DNA from 4 places in the Novosphingobium sp. ES2-1 genome. Region 3 is predicted to be linked to each of the others. Evidence: predicted binding sites of a transcription regulator. Region 3 holds the regulator's gene; each other region holds the start of a gene.
What was found. The regulator LexA, encoded in region 3, represses DNA repair genes until DNA is damaged. The targets are predictions, from matches to a motif close to GTTCCNCNCTTGTTCT.

Region 1: a site for LexA is predicted at 1,117-1,132, ahead of IM701_RS04375 (toprim domain-containing protein). Genes of this name have one in related genera too.
Region 2: a site for LexA is predicted at 1,746-1,761, ahead of recA (recombinase RecA). Genes of this name have one in related genera too.
Region 4: a site for LexA is predicted at 2,520-2,535, ahead of rmuC (DNA recombination protein RmuC). Genes of this name have one in related genera too.

The regions. Positions count from the first base shown of each region.
Region 1 is NZ_CP063445.1:881,910-886,276, forward strand. Features, by position in the region: gene IM701_RS04365 (HEPN domain-containing protein) at 1-333, shown strand, start outside; gene IM701_RS04370 (lytic transglycosylase domain-containing protein) at 430-1,086, opposite strand; gene IM701_RS04375 (toprim domain-containing protein) at 1,211-2,140, shown strand; gene IM701_RS04380 (strawberry notch-like NTP hydrolase domain-containing protein) at 2,181-4,367, shown strand, end outside.
Region 2 is NZ_CP063445.1:2,412,405-2,416,771, forward strand. Features, by position in the region: gene IM701_RS11725 (glutathione S-transferase family protein) at 1-446, opposite strand, end outside; gene recA (recombinase RecA) at 603-1,673, opposite strand; gene IM701_RS11735 (helix-turn-helix domain-containing protein) at 2,036-2,830, shown strand; gene gdhA (NADP-specific glutamate dehydrogenase) at 2,898-4,253, opposite strand.
Region 3 is NZ_CP063445.1:1,460,876-1,465,242, reverse strand. Features, by position in the region: gene IM701_RS06975 (NYN domain-containing protein) at 1-691, opposite strand, end outside; gene moaC (cyclic pyranopterin monophosphate synthase MoaC) at 917-1,390, shown strand; gene IM701_RS06965 (molybdopterin molybdotransferase MoeA) at 1,387-2,592, shown strand; gene lexA (transcriptional repressor LexA) at 2,712-3,431, shown strand; gene IM701_RS06955 (energy transducer TonB) at 3,681-4,349, shown strand.
Region 4 is NZ_CP063445.1:2,713,291-2,717,657, forward strand. Features, by position in the region: gene fmt (methionyl-tRNA formyltransferase) at 1-694, opposite strand, end outside; gene recR (recombination mediator RecR) at 747-1,343, shown strand; gene def (peptide deformylase) at 1,409-1,975, shown strand; gene IM701_RS13225 (four-helix bundle copper-binding protein) at 1,991-2,401, opposite strand; gene rmuC (DNA recombination protein RmuC) at 2,550-4,064, shown strand; gene IM701_RS13235 (hypothetical protein) at 4,211-4,367, shown strand, end outside.

The DNA of each region.
Region 1 (4,367 bases), 580 kb from region 3:
GCGTTCCTTTTCCATCAGGCGGTCGAGAGACTTTACCATTGCCTTTTCCTCACCCGGACGCTCTGGAGTCCGAAATCCCACAATCTTAATCGTCTGCGCGACATGGCCGAGGAACTTGAGCCCTCGCTAAAGGACGTCTGGCCGCGTACCGGGCGCTTCGAAAAGCGCTGCTACGCCCTCCTGCGAGATGCTTACGTCAAAGCCCGCTATTCACCTTCATACCGGATCTCCGCCGACGAACTCACATGGATCGCCGGGCGTGTGAAAGAGCTGCAGATTTTGGTGAAGAGCACCTGCGAAGCGCGCATCGATGACCTCGCTAAAGCCGCCTGACGCCAGTTGACCGTTCCGCCGAAAGTGTACCGGCGCTGCGATCTCATCACCTAAGCTTCCGCTTCCAGTTCTGTCGCGCAAGAGGCTTCGTGGAAGCTAGAACTTCCAACTTTGAAGCACATTGCGAACATATTCCGGCGTCTCGCCATTGCGGGGAATGCCACCTGCACGTTCGACTGCCCCTGGCCCAGCATTGTAGGCCGCTACCGCCAGGTGGACCACGCCAAACCTGTCGAGCATCTGCCGGAGATACCGCGCAGCGCCGAAGATGTTGGCCATAGGATCGAAGCGATTGAAGACCCCGAGTTCTTTTGCCGTTGCTGGCATCAACTGTCCGAGACCTGCTGCACCTGCTGGGCTGACCGCGACGGGGTTATATCGGGATTCTGTCCATACGAGCGCATCGAGCAGGCCCGCGGGCAAGGAGTACTTCGCTTCCGCCGCATAGATGTGGGGTAGGTAGCTTGCTCGCCTGAAATCGGACGGGCCACGTTTGGCCTTGGGTTCGTATTTGTATGGCAGGTTGACACGGCCATTATGTGGCACAGTGAGAACAGACGCCGGGCCGTCCCGGGTGAACCGCCACAGCCCATGCTCGACCAGCTGGAAGCCGTTCGATGTTTCAGCAATCCGGATGCCTTCGGAATGGCTGGCCGGGACTTCGATCATGGCCGGCGCTGCTATGTCCTGGGCACTGGCGGGGATAGCAGAGGTGATCGCGATGCCTGCGATCAAGAGAGTTCTGATGGTCATTTCTCGATCCTTGTCTAGCCGAATCGAGTTAGAACATATAAAGAACAAACGATGTAGGAAATTGGTTTGGCGCGAGTGCAGAGCGGAGGCTGCGCGGGGAGGGCACCTCAACCGGAGTAGGTCGATGCCCCCGTTAGACAAAGCTCATCAACTCGAACGCCGCGCCCGCACCATCGTCGAAAGCCTTCAGGGTATATGGAGTCGGGGCAAAGGCATGTGTTGCTGTCCGGCGCATGACGACCGAACTCCCTCACTGAGTGTGACACTGGGAAGAAAGGCGATCCTGTTTCACTGCTTCGCGGGATGCCTGACTGAGGACGTCATTGCGGCGTTGGATCGCCAGGGCGTTCGCAGCCGCGACCTTTTCAACGCTTCAGACGCTGAGACCATCGAAAGGCAGAGATATGGCGACTTCAGTCCAAATGCGCGGCGCTTGTGGCAATCGGCGACGGCGATCTCCGACAGCCCGGTCGCACGATACCTTGCGCAGCGCGGTATTCTGCCCGCATCCGATCAACTCCGTTACCTGACGCGCACGCCGCTCGGGCCGCGCGGTGCTGTCCAATTTCTCCCCGCGATGCTAGCCGCAGTCACAACCGACATTGGCATAATCGCGGTACACCGAACGTTTCTCGACGTGCGGAGCGGCAGATTGGCAGGCTTCGGACGGCCCAAGCGCGCACTCGGCAGTCTTGGCTGCGGAGCCGTCAGGCTTGTCCCGGCGCAGCAGGGGCGACTGGGCCTTGCCGAAGGTATCGAGAGCGCCCTCTCAGCAATGCAGCTGTTCGGGATCCCTTGCTGGGCAACGCTCGGGAACGAGCGCTTCGGCCTTGTTGCGATCCCGGAGAGCGTGGGTGAACTCCATCTGTTCATCGACAATGATGCCGGAGGCGCTCTCGCGGAACAGCGAGCGCTGAAGGCTTACGCTGCGCCTCATCGTGTCATCCACTCACGAGCTCCGGCCTCGCCCGGTTTTGACTGGAATGATGAGCTGAAGTCCCGGCTTGCCCGTAAACCTGATCCGTTGGGCAGAGGGGAGGGGGCCATAGGCTGATTGAGGCCTGCCCGCCGCAGGACCTCGTCAGGAGGTTCCGATGTCCAATTCTTCTCTCGCCTTTGCGTTCGATGAACCATCACCGCCCGCTGTTGCGACTGCGGCCCAGATCATGGCTTCAGAGCTCGCAGCAGGCCGCGCGCTGTCACGCAGCGACGTTACGCGTATCATGAGCCAGCACTTCGGGGGCAGCGATGCTCTCGGGCGTTGGTCGGTGCGTGACGCCCACGCAGCTCTAGAGCTGGCACAGGTTCAACACCTGCAAGCGTTCCATCAGATCCAGCTCTCAACCCCGATCGACGAGGCGGATCAGTTCTTCTGCTGCCTCGATGACCGAATTCCGACCCAGACCAATCGCAGCGACGAGCAGATCGAATGGCAGCAATTCGCAACGCCGCCGCGCCTCGCCTGGCTTGCCGCACGGGCCTGTGGGTTGATACCCGATGAGCTCGTGCTCGAACCTTCGGCCGGTACCGGAATGCTCGCAGTCTGGGCGACCAAAGCCGGTACGCGCCTTGCCTTGAACGAAATCTCGCCGCTGCGCCGCGACTGCCTGACTGCTGTTTTCCCGGCTGCCCGCGTGACCGGACATGATGCCGAGCTGATCGACGAATTGCTCGATCCGGCCATCATCCCGAGCGTCGTGCTGGTGAACCCGCCGTATTCTCACGGGATCGAGCGGGGCCACGATGGCCGCACCGGGGCGAGGCATCTGCGATCGGCCTGGAACCGGCTTGCCCCCGGCGGCCGGCTTGTCGCGATCATGCCCGAATGGTTCGATTGCGCGCGGTTTCTGGCCGGAGTGAAGGGGCCGGCGTCGCTGCGGCTCAATGCCGCGGTCGAGCGTGCCTTCATCAAGAATGGCACCGGGATCACCACGCGACTGCTGGTTCTCGACAAGGTGGAAGGCGTGAACGAGCCCGTCGCTATTCGCACGAACGCTTTCCGCCAGCTGGTCGATTTTGTCGATGCCTTGCCTGCTCGCGACAGCAGGCAGGCCGCAACCGAACAATCGAGCCTTCCAACTCGTTCGCCGTTCCGACTGGTAGCCGCGTCACGCAGACCGATCCCGGCTCCGGGAACGATCACTCGAGCTGCGTCAATGACCATCGGCGCGCTGACCTACGAGGCGCTCGCAACCACTGCGCCGCTTGAGGCACAGGTCGGCCACTATCTGCCCTATCGCCCCAGCCGGATCGTGATCGATGGCGCGGCCGAGCATCCAACGCCGCTCGTCGAGTCCGTCGCCATGGGGTCGATCTCGGCACCCAAGCCGGACGCGGTGCCGCAGCTGCCCGACGGGCTTATCGCCAAGGGGTTGCTGTCTGCTGCCCAAGCAGAGACCCTGATCTACGCCGCCAGCGCTCATGCCCGCGATCTTCCCGGTCGGTTCGAGCCCGAGGACAAGGGCTGTTCGCTCAAGGCGTCAGCAGAAGGTCAGGTCTACAGGCAAGGCTATTTCCTCGGGGATGGCACCGGCGCTGGCAAGGGCCGCCAAGTCGCGAGCGTCATTCTCGATCGCTGGGTACGCGGCGAGCGCCACCATATCTGGATTTCGAAGAACGAGGCGCTGCTGGAAGACGCGCGCCGCGACTGGGCAGCCCTAGGCGGTCTCCCGATCGACATTCAGCCGCTGGCGTCCTGGAAACTTGGCACCTCCATCGCCATGCGCGATGGCATTCTCTTCGTGACCTACCCGACCCTGCGTTCGGGCCGAAACGATGCAACCCGCCTCAATCAGATCCTGGCATGGGCGGGCGACAACTTCGACGGCGTGATCGTGTTCGATGAGGCACACGCCATGGCCAATGCTGCTGGCGGAGAAGGCTCGCGGGGCAAGGTCAAGGGCTCGGAGCAGGGTATCGCTGGCGTTCGCCTGCAGAACCTCTTGCCCCGCGCGCGGGTGCTTTACGCTTCGGCAACCGGCGCGTCCGACGTCAACAATTTGGCCTATGCGACCCGCCTTGGGCTGTGGGGGCCGGAGACCGCCTTCGCCAGTCGCGAGGCGTTCGTCGCCGACATTCGTGACGGCGGAATCGCAGCGATGGAGCTGGTCGCCCGGGACCTCAAGTCGCTCGGCCTCTACACCGCGCGCGCATTGTCCTTCGCCGGCGTCGAATACGAGATCCTAGAGCATCGCCTGAGCGAGGATCAGATCGCGGTCTATGATGCCTACGCTGAAGCCTGGGCGATCATCCACGCCAACCTGCGCGAAGCGCTGGAGGCC
Region 2 (4,367 bases), 950 kb from region 3:
CCGGACGGGCGCAGGATCTGCTCCATGTAGCCAAAATGGGCTGCCAGCTGTTCGTCGATGCGCGGCTTCAGCGGCGCGGCAGCCTCTCCAAGGCGCGAGGTATAAAGCTGCAGGAGGACGGGGGTCATGGCCGAGCCTTCGGCAAAATGCATCAGTTCGAGGTGCCGCAGGGCGTCGTCCGAACCTTCCGCCGGGAGCCATGTGCCCTTGCCATAGCGTTCGCACAGGACCTGCACGATCGCGCCCGATTCCTCGATGACCCGGCCATCGATCTCCAGCAGGGGCGATTTGCCCAGCGGGTGCACGGCCTTCAGTTCGGGCGGCGCCAGGTTGGTCACCGCATCGCGCTGATAGTGGCGAATCTCGTAATCGACGCCAAGCTCCTCCAGCAACCAGAGGACCCGCTGCGAACGGCTGTTGTTGAGATGGTGAACGATGATGCCCAAGGCGATTCTCCGTGCGGTTTAAGTGGAAGGTTAACCCGCAACCGCCGGCGCGCAAACAAAAAGCCCGCGCGATCCTGCCGGGGAACGCGCGGGCTCTTTGTCTGGCTGGCGGGCCCGGCTTGCACCGGGGATGGAGGCTGCCCGCCGCCTTGAAGATCAGACGTCGTCGTCCGCGTCCGGACCGACCATCAGACCTTCGGCAACCTTGTCGGTGCGGCCGCGGATCGCGGCTTCCAACCGGTCGCAAAGTTCGGAATTCTCGCGCAGGAAGTTCTTGGCGTTCTCGCGCCCCTGCCCGATGCGGATCGAGTCATAACTGAACCAGGCACCCGACTTCTCGACCAGCCCGGCCTTGACGCCGAGGTCGAGGATTTCGCCGATCTTCGAGATGCCTTCGCCATACATGATGTCGAATTCAACCTGCTTGAACGGCGGAGCCACCTTGTTCTTGACCACCTTCACGCGCGTGGCGTTGCCGACGATCTCGTCACGATCCTTGATCTGGCCGGTGCGGCGGATGTCGAGGCGGACCGAGGCGTAGAACTTGAGCGCGTTGCCGCCCGTCGTCGTCTCGGGGTTGCCGTACATCACGCCGATCTTCATGCGCAGCTGGTTGATGAAGATCACCATGCAGCGCGAACGGCTGATCGAACCGGTCAGCTTGCGCAACGACTGGCTCATCAGGCGGGCCTGCAGGCCGACGTGGCTGTCGCCCATCTCGCCTTCGATTTCCGCACGCGGCACGAGCGCGGCCACGGAGTCCACCACCAGCACGTCGATCGCGTTGGAGCGCACCAGCGTGTCGGTGATTTCCAGCGCCTGTTCGCCAGTATCCGGCTGCGACACGATCAGGTTGTCGATATCGACACCCAGCTTCTTGGCATAGACCGGGTCGAGCGCATGCTCGGCATCGATGAATGCCGCCGTGCCACCGGTCTTCTGGGCCTGGGCGATGACGTGCAGCGCGAGCGTGGTCTTGCCCGAGCTTTCCGGCCCATAGACTTCGATCACGCGTCCGCGCGGCAGACCGCCGACACCGAGTGCGATATCAAGCCCCAGCGACCCGGTGGAGATCGCCTCCACCTGCATCGCTTCCTTCGAGCCCAGCTTCATTGCCGAACCCTTGCCGAACGCACGGTCAATCTGTGCAAGGGCTGCGTCGAGCGCCTTCTGACGATCCATGTCCTTGATCTTACCTTCCTCGATGAGCTTGAGCTGAGCCGCCATGGCTTCGTTTCCCTTGCTAGAGTTGGCTGACACGAGCCGTCAACAAGGGTTATGTACTCGTTGTGTTCCCGTGGAACAAGAGGGGAACGAAATATCCGCGCCGATTTGGCAACGCCTTGGCGCAAATCCTTAGCTTATCTCGCTTTTCTCGCAATATGCCCGGCCGGCAGGATGGTGCGCAAACGGCGTTGTCCACGACGCGGGTGGGTTTCGCGCCAAATTGGACGCGCTTCCGTGAAGCGTTGCTTGTGATCGAATCGCGGCGCCCTGCCTTTCACCGACCGCAGAGCCGGCGGCGTCATTGCAAGAATGCAGAATATCTATAAAGTTAATCCGGACCGTATATCGAAAGTTACTGCCAAATGTCTCAATCCCGTAAGCCGCAGTCTGCGGCCGGTGGCGGCGGCGGGGGCAGACCAGGTAGCCCGCCCCCGGGCGCGAAGCCGAAAGGCCCGCGCCAGGAAGTCGTCAGTGCACGTACGCTATACTTCGGGAATGGCGATCCAGCGCCCGAAACCGCGCTCGCTCGGGCGATCTCGGGCCGGGTTCAGCTCCACCGCATTACCGACGATTACATCGGCCATATCGATGACAGTCGGGAATACTATAACACGCTTTTCGTCATTGGCAGCGACGCTGTCCGGATCCGCAAGCTCATGCGCATCTATCGCCCCTTGCTGAAAATGAAGGCCAAGATAGTCATCATGCGCGAAGTACGGCCAAGCGTGAAAGCGCAGTTGCTCAATGCCGGTTTCGACGATGTCTTCGATCGTGAAATGCCGGTCGCCGAGGCTGCAGCGCGGGTGCGAGCCGTGCTGGGCCGCATCGCCCAGAGCCAGCAGTCGAAGGTCGTCGAGGAAGTCAGGGACCTGCATCTTCAGCACTTCACCCGAGAGCCACTGCTCGGCCGCGAGGCGCGTGTCCTGTCCATGCTCGTGGCCGCGCGCGGGTCACCTGTGCGGAGCAGCCAGCTTGCCATCAGTGGCCGTTCGACGCATCGACCGATCAGCACGAAGTCGCTGCAAGTCCTGATTTCCGGCCTGCGCTCCAAGCTGCGTCCAAATCTGCGAATCGTCAGTCAGGGCCCGGCAGGGTACTCCCTGCAGGAGATCTCTCCGGTCCGGTCATTGCTCGACAGCGCCTCTAAGATAACTTGAGCAACCTACCGTCTGACCCGAGGGTGCCCCGTTCGGCACCCCCGGTTCTCCAGCCTCGCCTTGCGGATCAGACGACGCCGAAGGCCAGCATCGCATCCGCCACCTTCTTGAAGCCGGCGATATTCGCTCCCTTGACGTAGTCGATATAGCCGCCGCCCTGATCGCCATAGGCGAGGCACGACTTGTGGATGCCCGACATGATGTCCTTGAGCATCTGCTGGAGTTCTTCCTCCTTCCACGAGCGGCGTTCGGAGTTCTGGCTCATTTCGAGGCCGGAGACGGCCACGCCGCCAGCGTTGGAGGCCTTGCCTGGCGCGTAAAGGATCTTGGCTGCCTTGAAGACATGCACACCGTCCAGATCGGTCGGCATGTTGGCACCCTCGGCCACCGCCTTGCAGCCGTTGGCGATCAACATGCGCGCATCATCGCCGAGCAGTTCGTTCTGGGTCGCGCAGGGCAGCGCGACGTCGCAAGGCACGCCCCAAGGCGTCTTGCCGGCCACGAATGTCGCCTTCGGGAACGCCGTGACATATTCCTCGATCCGGCCGCGACGGTGGGTCTTGTGCGTCTTCACCCAGTCGATCTTTTCCTGATCGATACCGTCGGGGTCGTGGATGTAGCCCCCCGAATCCGACAGTGTCAGGACCTTGCCGCCCAGTTGCACGATCTTCTCGGCGGCATGGGTTGCCACGTTGCCGGAGCCGGAGATCACCGCTGTCTTGCCCGTGAGGTCTTCTCCCTTCGTCGCCAGCATGTTGGCCAGGAAGTAGACCGCGCCATAACCGGTCGCCTCGGTGCGGATCAGGGAACCGCCCCATTCGAGGCCCTTGCCGGTCAGCACGCCTGTGAAGTTGTTGGTGATGCGCTTGTACTGGCCGAACATGAAGCCGATCTCGCGCCCGCCTACGCCGATGTCGCCTGCGGGAACGTCAATGTCGGCACCAATGTGGCGGTAGAGTTCGGTCATGAAGCTCTGGCAGAAGCGCATGATCTCCCGCACGCTCTTGCCCTTGGGATTGAAGTTCGATCCGCCCTTGCCACCCCCCATCGGCAGGCCGGTCAGCGCGTTCTTGAAGGTCTGCTCGAACGCAAGGAACTTCAGCACGGATTCGGTGACGGAAGGATGGAAGCGGATGCCGCCCTTGTAGGGACCGATCGCATTGTTGTTCTGCACGCGCCAACCGCGTTGCACGCGAATGTTGCCGTTGTCGTCCTCCCAGCAAACGCGGAACGAGACCACGCGATCCGGCTCGGCAATGCGACGCAGGATCTGCTGCGAGTGATACTCCTCCTTGTCCTGCATGAACTCGAAGATGTCTTCAGCAACCTCCTGAACCGCCTGGACGAATTCCGGCTGATACGGATTGCGCTTCTTCACGCCCTCCATGAAGGTCGGCAGGTCAACATGATCGGATACGGCCACGGTACTCTCCCCCAGGTCGGAGCCTCTGTCGGCTCACGATATGCATGCCGGTAGCGGCGGGTGCGGCCCGTTATTCGCCCAACCCGGAGAGGTTCCGAGTCGCGCTGTTGTTGG
Region 3 (4,367 bases):
GGCCGTCCTTCTTGAACACTTGCAGCCAGCTCCTTGATCCGAACGAGGCGGGTTGGAGCTTCGCCTTGCTCAGGACGGTAGCGAGCTCCGGCAATGCCACCCATTCCCGCTGGCTGGCCAACTCGTTCAAAGCTTCCCTGACTTTGGCCCAGTTGGCGGCTTCCGATTTGGACGGCTCTTGCGGGGGCTTGGCTTTGGTCGCAGCTGCCGTTGGTTTCTCGACTTTCTCAGAGGATGTTGCGGCAGCCTTCCTCGTGTTCAGAACGATATGGTATTTCGAGCAACTGTTTCGGAGTTTCAGGTCAGCGGCATCACCGCCGAAACCATGCACTTCGGCGCCCTCCCTGCGCAGAAATTCGACAAGTGGCTGAAAGTCACGGTCATTCGATGCAATGCAGACGCAATCAAACCCCTTGCGCAGGACGATTTCGACTGTCTCGACAGCCAAGGCGATGTCGGTGGTGTTCTTCTTGTTCTTTGAAGGTGTAACCTGTCTCACATCGAGCGGATGGTCTTTGGAATGGTCTATCCATTCGCCATTCGCCCCGTTTGCAAAGTTTCCATAGACACGGCGCAACTGCACGTCCCCCAACGACGTTGCGATCGCTTCAATCTTTGACATCGTGCTTGCGGGCACGTTCTCGCCATCAATCATGATGGCAACACGCTTCTTGTTCTGCACAGTATTCATCAATGTGCTTATTGCGGCAGAAGGCTAACGAAATCCCAATATGTAGTCACTTCGGATTGGAAACGCTTTCCTACAGGGCAGGTTTTTGCCATGGTGCCGACTGTCAGCGAAGCACCTTGAAAGCCCCGGAAATCCGCGCCAAAACTGCGTTCCAACTCCCGTTCCGCAGTTCTCTCTGGACAGTGTAAACCCCGTAAACCCCCATTCAGCATTCCAGGGACAACGATGAACGACCTCACCCATCTCGATTCGAATGGCACCGCTCGCATGGTCGACGTCGGCGGCAAGACCGAGACGCACCGCGTCGCGATTGCGCGTGGTATGATCCGCATGTCTGACGCCACGCTCGAGGCGATCAGGTCCGGCAATGCTCCGAAAGGCGATGTGCTTGGCCCAGCGCGGATTGCCGGGATCATGGCGGCGAAAAGGACCGGCGACCTCATCCCGCTCTGCCATCCGCTGGCGCTCGATGCGGTCAACATCGATTTCGCCTTCATAGCCGACGGCATCGAATGCACCGCCACCGCTTCGTTGACCGGTCGCACGGGCGTAGAAATGGAAGCGTTGACGGCGGTGAGCCTCGCCCTGCTGACGATCTACGACATGGCCAAGGCTCTCGACAAAGGCATGGTGATCGAAAGTGTCCGTCTGATCGAGAAGCGGGGCGGCAAGTCCGGAACCTGGCGCGCTCCGGAATGAAAGCGCCGCCACTGCCCCTCGCCGAGGCGCAGGCCCGCCTGCTCGCGCTCGCCCCCTCGCTTCCGCTGGAGCATCGCTCGGTTGCCGAATGCCTTGGCCATTACCTCGCCGAGGACCTCCTTGCCCGGCGCACGCAGCCAGCGGCAGCCCTTTCGGCGATGGACGGCTATGCCATGCGCAGCGCCGATCTTCCGGGCCCGTGGCGCGTGATCGGTGAAAGCGCGGCCGGCCACCCCTTCGGCGGCGAGGTCGGCCCCGGTGAAGCCACCCGCATCAGCACTGGCGCCATACTGCCCAAAGGCGCGGACATGGTGATGCTTCAGGAGGACAGCGCGCGCAACGGCAACGAGCTGAGCTTGACCGGCGAGCCACCGCAGCCCGCTTCGCGCCACGTTCGACCCGCAGGCATGGATTTCAGCTCTCGCGAAACGCTGATCTCTGCGGGTAGCCGCATTAGCCCTGCGCAAATCGCGCTCGCCATCGCCGGTGGCCACAGCCATCTCCCCGTGCGCCGGCGTGTCAGCCTGGCCGTCATCGACAGCGGCGACGAACTGGTTGCTCCCGGCCACCTGCCCGACCTGCACCAGCTTCCCGCCAGCAACGGGCCGATGCTCTGTGCGATGGCCGCCTCCCTGCCGGTCGATATCCGCCATGCCGGTCCTGTGGCGGACGAACTCGCAGAATTGGTCCGCGCGCTGGACGCGGCAAACAACTCGGACATCATCGTCACAAGCGGCGGGGCGTCAGTCGGGGATCACGATCTCGTTCGCCCGGCGCTCGAGGCCGTTGGCGCCTCGATCGACTTCTGGCGCATCGGCATCAAGCCGGGCAAGCCGCTGCTGGTGGCAACGCGTGGATCCCAGATCATTCTCGGCCTGCCCGGCAATCCCGCCTCGGCCTTCGTCACGGCCTACCTGTTCATGCTCCCCCTGTTGAGAGCGATGCTCGGCGCGAGTGCGCCTTTGCCAAAAGCCGTCCCAGCCCGGCTTGCAGAGCCACTGGCGCAGGGCGGGAGCCGAATGGAGTTCCTGCGCGCGATATGGGACGGAGCGTCGGTAAGGCTCGACCCGCTCCAGGATTCCGGAGCGCTCTCTCCACTTTCAAGGGCCAACGCGTTGGCCGTGCGTGAAGCAGGGGCCGAGGCCAAACCGGCCGGAACGGATGTTCCTATCTACCTCCTCGAAAATGGCGGAATTGCTTGACGAGTCGCAACAGGTTGCTTATCCGTTCCGCATTCGTTCGCCGGGATGGAACATTCACTCCCGGTCCATGAAAGACCAGCGGCTTTGCCTCGAAGCCGCGCATTGCGGAGTGGCCGCCGATGTTGACGCGCAAGCAGCACGAACTGCTCACCTTCATTCAGGTCCGGCTTGAAGAGTCGGGCATCTCCCCCTCGTTCGAGGAGATGAAGGAAGCGCTCGATCTGAAGTCCAAGTCGGGCGTCCACCGGCTGATCTCGGCGCTTGAAGAGCGTGGCTTCATCCGCCGCCTCCCCAACCGCGCACGGGCACTCGAAGTCCTCCGCCAGCCAGACAGCGCGGTGGGCAAGCAGAGCGCCGTTCGGCAGATTGCCAATGCAGATGGTGGAGCAACGGGCGGAAGCGTCACGGCGCTTCGTCCTGCACCAAAAGCGCCTCCCGTGCCTGTGGCGGCAAACGACGTGATCGAGCTGCCGCTGCACGGCAAGATTGCAGCCGGTGTGCCAATCGAAGCGCTTGAGACGACGGCGACCCTGCCGGTTCCTGCCGCGCTACTGGGCGCAGGAGAGCATTACGCACTCGAAGTGTCCGGTGACTCGATGGTTGAAGCCGGGATCTTCGATGGCGATTACGCGCTTGTCCGCAAGACCGATATGGCGCGCGATGGCGAGATCGTGGTTGCACTTGTGCGCGGGGAAGAGGCCACGCTCAAGTATCTCCATCACGAAAAGGGCATGGTTCGGCTGGATCCCGCCAACGCTGCCTATGATCCTCAGTTCTATCGCCCCGACGAGGTGACCGTGCAGGGCAAGCTTGCAGGCTTGTTGCGGCGCTACCACTGACGTTTGTTGCAACATAGCGCCCGGCCATCGGGCGTGCCTGATGACAAAGGCCGCTGCGCAGGAAATGCGCGGCGGCTTTTTTGCATCAGCAAGTTATGGCAAATATCAATCGATTTGGTTGAGATTCTTCTGGATGTGGTCCAGTGTGAGGTATAGTATCCGCTGTTACCGAATGCCCCGCCATGGGGCGCCCCTTTCCGGGACGGCCCGCCAGAACATGGGGCGTCGGCAACGGAAGAGGTGTTGCCAATGGCTTATGCAATCGAGAATACGAGACGCAGGCAGACACAGACCTTCATCGCGGTCGGGCTGCTTCATGGAGTGGCGATCTGGGCGATTGCTTCAGGGTTCGCCAACAGCATGGTCACGATCCTGACGGACCGACTTCCTGCCAAGCAGTGGGAGGACGAGGAGGTGAAGGTAACGCCTGTCGTGCCGCCGCCGGACGTGAAACCTTCCCCACAGCCTGACAGCCGCTCGCTGGTGGCCCCCCGCCCCGACATCGCGATTACGCCGGTGGATCCTTCAAGCACAGTCCGGGATATCGAGGTCATCCCGATCACACCAGTCGACCCTATCCCGAACGTCCTGCCCGAGCCCCGCCCCTCTCCCTCGCCGAGCTTTGCCGTGCGCACAGCATCGCCGAAGGGATCGCCGGGCTCATGGGTCTCGGACCGCGACTATCCCTCGGCCGCAATCAGAGAGGAAAGGGAAGGACTAACCCGCTTTCGGCTCTCGATAGGCGTGGATGGCCGCGTCACGGGATGCGAGATTACCGGATCGAGCGGGTCTCCTGACCTTGATGCAGCGACATGCACGAAAGTCAGCGCGCGGGCGCGGTTCACTCCTGCACTTGGCAGCGACGGCATGCCGACTGCGGGGAGCTACGTCGGTTCGGTGCGCTGGGTCCTCCCCTGATGAATTGAGCCGGGCGAA
Region 4 (4,367 bases), 1.3 Mb from region 3:
AGAACGCTCCGGGCACCGGCGCAAACGCCCGTACCTGCCGTTCCACCGCCACCGCATCGCGCGTGAAATCCAGCCGGCTCTCCGCCTTGTCGATCTTGTGGGCGTAAGTCACGCCCGCCTCGGGCTGCACCACGGCCGGATAGGCAGCCAGATCAGTGAGCACCTGCACCATCAGCGCGGCGCCCTTCGCGGCCAGCTCCGCAGTCAGTTCGCCCGCAGTCTTGCCATCGACCGGCGTCTCAACCTCGGCCAGCATCGGCCCGGTATCCAGTCCGCGCTCCATCTGCATGATGGTCACGCCGGTCATTTCGTCACCTGCAAGGATCGCCCGCTGCACAGGCGCCGCCCCCCGCCAGCGCGGCAGGATCGAGCCGTGGACGTTGAGGCAGCCCAGGCGCGGCGCGTCCAGCACCGCCTGCGGCAGGATCAGGCCATAGGCCGCCACGACCGCGACATCGGCCCCCAGCGCGGCCAGTGCCGCTTGCTCATCGGCCCCTTTCAATGAAGCCGGCGTGCGCACCTCGATCCCATGCGCCTCCGCCGCCAGATGCACCGGCGACGGCTGGAGCTTCTTGCCCCGCCCCGCCGGCCGCGGCGGCTGGCTGTAGACGGCAACCACCTCGTGCCCAGCAGCGACCAGCGCTTCCAGCGTCGGCACCGCGAAATCGGGCGTGCCCATGAAGATGATGCGCATAAGCTGTCTGCAAGGCCTTCCGTTTGTCGGCTCCGGCCCTATCTGTGCTGCCATGGCATCGCAAGAGATCGAGGCACTTTCCGGCGCATTGGCGCGCCTCCCCGGGCTCGGCCCCCGCTCGGCCCGCCGCGCCGTGCTGTGGCTGATCAAACGGCGCGAAACCGCGCTGCCCCAGTTGCTCAACGCGCTGACCCAGGTGCAGGAACTGCTGGTCGAATGCGAGGTCTGCGGCAATGTCGATACCGCCAACCCCTGCGGCATCTGCACCGATCCCCGCCGTGACCAGCGCTCCATTTGCGTGGTCGAGGAAGTCGCCGACCTCTGGGCGCTGGACCGCGCCCGCCTGTTCACCGGCAAGTACCACGTGCTCGGCGGCAGGCTATCGGCCTTGGAAGGCGTGCGCCCCGAAGACCTGACCATCGGCCAGCTGCTCGACCGCGTGGGCCACGGCGGCATCGACGAAGTCGTCCTCGCCATGAACGCCACGCTCGAAGGCCAGACCACCGCCCATTACATCGCCGAGCGGTTCGAAGACGCCCCCGTGCGCGTCACGCAACTGGCGCACGGCCTGCCGGTCGGCGGCGAGCTTGACTACCTCGACGAAGGTACCTTGGCGCAAGCGTTGCGGGCAAGAAGGCCGGTCGGCTGACAGTCGATCACACTGATCGAAACGCTGTTCTTGCGACTCCCGCCCACATTCCTTATCTGCCCCCCATGGCCATCCGTGAAATCATCGAAGTCCCCGACCCGCGCCTCAAGCAGGTCTCCGTCCCCGTCGAAAAGTTCGACGACGAGCTCAAGACGCTGGTCGAAGACATGTTCGAGACGATGTACGATGCCCCCGGCATCGGCCTCGCCGCGATCCAGGTGGGCGTGCCACTGCGCGTGCTGGTCATCGACCTTCAGCCCGATGATCCCGATGCCGAACCCGTCGCCTGCGACCACGATGGCCACCACCATCACCACCAGCCGACCAAGAAGGAACCGCGGGTCTTCATCAACCCCGAGATCCTCGACCCATCTGAAGAGCACAGCCTCTATCAGGAAGGCTGCCTCTCCGTGCCCGAGATCTACGCCGAGGTCGAGCGCCCTGCCCGCATCCGCGCGCGCTGGCAGGACCTCGACGGAAACACGCACGAGGAGGAAATGGACGGCCTGATGGCCACCTGCCTCCAGCACGAGATGGATCATCTCGAAGGCGTGCTGTTCATAGACCACCTTTCGCGCCTCAAGCGCAACATGGCGCTGAAAAAGCTGGAAAAGCTGCGCAAGGCGGCGTGACCTGATGAGGCCGCGTTACGCGGCCTCATGCACCTCACGATCCAGATCTTCGAGTGCCCGGCGGCAATCGTCGGCGCATTCACGGCACATCTGCGCGCAGCGGCGGCAATGGGCGTGGTCATGCTTCGCGCACTCCGCCTCGCAAATCTCGCAGGCCTTGATGCACACGGCAAGCTGCGCCCGGATCAGCTCGCGGTTGGATCCCGTGCGGCGCATGGCAAGGCTGCTCGTGGCGGCGCAGACATCAGAGCAATCCAGGCAGGTGCGGATGCACTGATCCATGTCCATCGCTTCGGCGAGACAGGCATCTGCGCACGAATTGCAGATCGCGGAGCAATACATCGCATGCTTCACTGCCAACCCCAGCGTGGCGTTGTAGTTGTCACCCACCTGCGGGTGTTCCGAAATCATCTTCTCGATCGACATGGGCGCTCTCCTTCGTTCGCAAGGGCTTAGCGGGTCGCGCTCCTTTCCGTTCCGCGCCCCGTCCTGCCTGTGGAACACGCCGGCTGAATCGGTTGCGCCAATTGGCGCGTCACGGTAGGTTCCCATTTCGTTCCTGTTGGAGAATTCCGTGGAATCTGCCCTTTTCGTCATCGTAGCGCTTGTGATCGGGCTTGGTATCGGCTGGTTCCTCGGCTCCCGCCCTGCTGCCGAGTGGCGCGCCCGCCATGACAGCCGCGATGCCGAGGCCAAGGCCCACGAAGGCACGGTCAAGGCGATGACGGTCGACCTCGCTGCCACGGTGGAGCGCGCCAAGGCACTGGAATCCGGCCTTGCCGAACTGCAGGATGTTCGCCGCCAGCGCGATGAACTGGCCCCTGCTCTCGCCGCCGCCCGCCAGCGCGCTGCCGATGCAGATCAGGTCCGCGCCGAACTTGCTCAGGTCCGGGCCGAGCGCGAATCATTGCGCGCCGAGCTTGAGCGCATGAAGGCCGATGCCGAGAACTTCGCCGAACAGAAGCGCCTGCTGATCGAGGCGCAGGAGGCCCTGCGCAAGGAGTTCGAGAATGCTGGCAACAAGGTGCTGGAAAAGGCGCAGGAAGCCTTTCTCAACCGTGCTCATGCCCGTTTCGAGGAAAGCGAGAAGACCAGCGCCGAACGCCTCAAGTCCCTGCTCGCCCCTGTAGACCAGCGGCTGCGCAGTTATGAGGAACAGGTGCAGAGCCTCGAAAAGCAGCGCGTGGACTCGTTTGGCCAGCTGACCGGTCTGATCCAGTCGATGCGCGATGGGCAGGAAGCAGTGCGTGCCGCAGCCGCCCAACTCGGCAACTCGCTGCGCAATGGCCCGAAAACTCGCGGGCGCTGGGGCGAACTGCAGTTGCGCAACGTGCTGGAACAATGCGGCCTGTCCGAACACACCGATTTCATCACGGAACATTCGGTCGATACCGACGAAGGCCGCCTGCGCCCGGATGCCATCGTCCGCGTTCCCGGAAACAAGCTGCTGGTGATCGACGCCAAGGTTTCGCTCAATGCCTATCAGGATGCCTTCGAGGCGGAGGACGACGATACGCGGAAGATCGCGTTGAACGCCCACGTCCAGTCGATGCGCAACCACATCCAGACACTGGGCGCCAAGTCCTATCAGTCGCAGTTCGAAGAGGCGCCGGACTACGTGCTGATGTTCGTCCCCGGCGAACACTTCATTGCCGCCGCGCTGGAGCGTGACCCCTCGCTATGGGATTTCGCCTTCGAACGGCGCGTTCTGCTGGCCAGCCCGACCAACCTCGTCGCCATTGCCCGCACCGTGGCCCAAGTCTGGCGGCAGGACGGCCTGGCCCGCGAAGCGCGCGAGATCGGCAAGATGGGCGGCGAGCTTTACGATCGCCTTGCCGTCGCCGCCGAACACCTCAAGCGCGTCGGCAACGGGCTGGACAGTGCAGTGAGCAACTACAACAAGTTCGTCGGCAGCTTCGAACGCAACGTGCTGTCGGCTGGTCGCCGCCTGAAGGACAAGCACATCGAGATCGGCAAGCGCGAGCTTGAGGAAGTGCCTCTTGTCGAAGCCGCCCCGCGCTATGCCGAGGCAGAACCGGTGCCGCTCGCAGCGATTGCCAACGACGATGGAGACGTCGCTGCGGAATGACACAGAGGCTCGCCCGGCTCCTTTTCGCCACTGCCGCACTGGCGGCTCTGGCCGGGTGCGGGAGCGGGAGCGAGCCTCAAGCGTCGCCAAGCGCTAGTGAACCCTATCCGGCCCCGCCAGCGCCCCCGCCGGCCTCCGAGCCCGTGGTGGAGCCCGAACCTGAAGCAAGCCAGTCTGCCACCCCTGCGCCTGCTACGGTGCAGGAAGCCCGCTACGCGCCGCGGGACGAATGCCTGAAGCAGCCAGGCTGGCCCGCGTTTCACAAGGCCTTGGTGGCCGCGATCCTGAAACGGGACGCGCAAG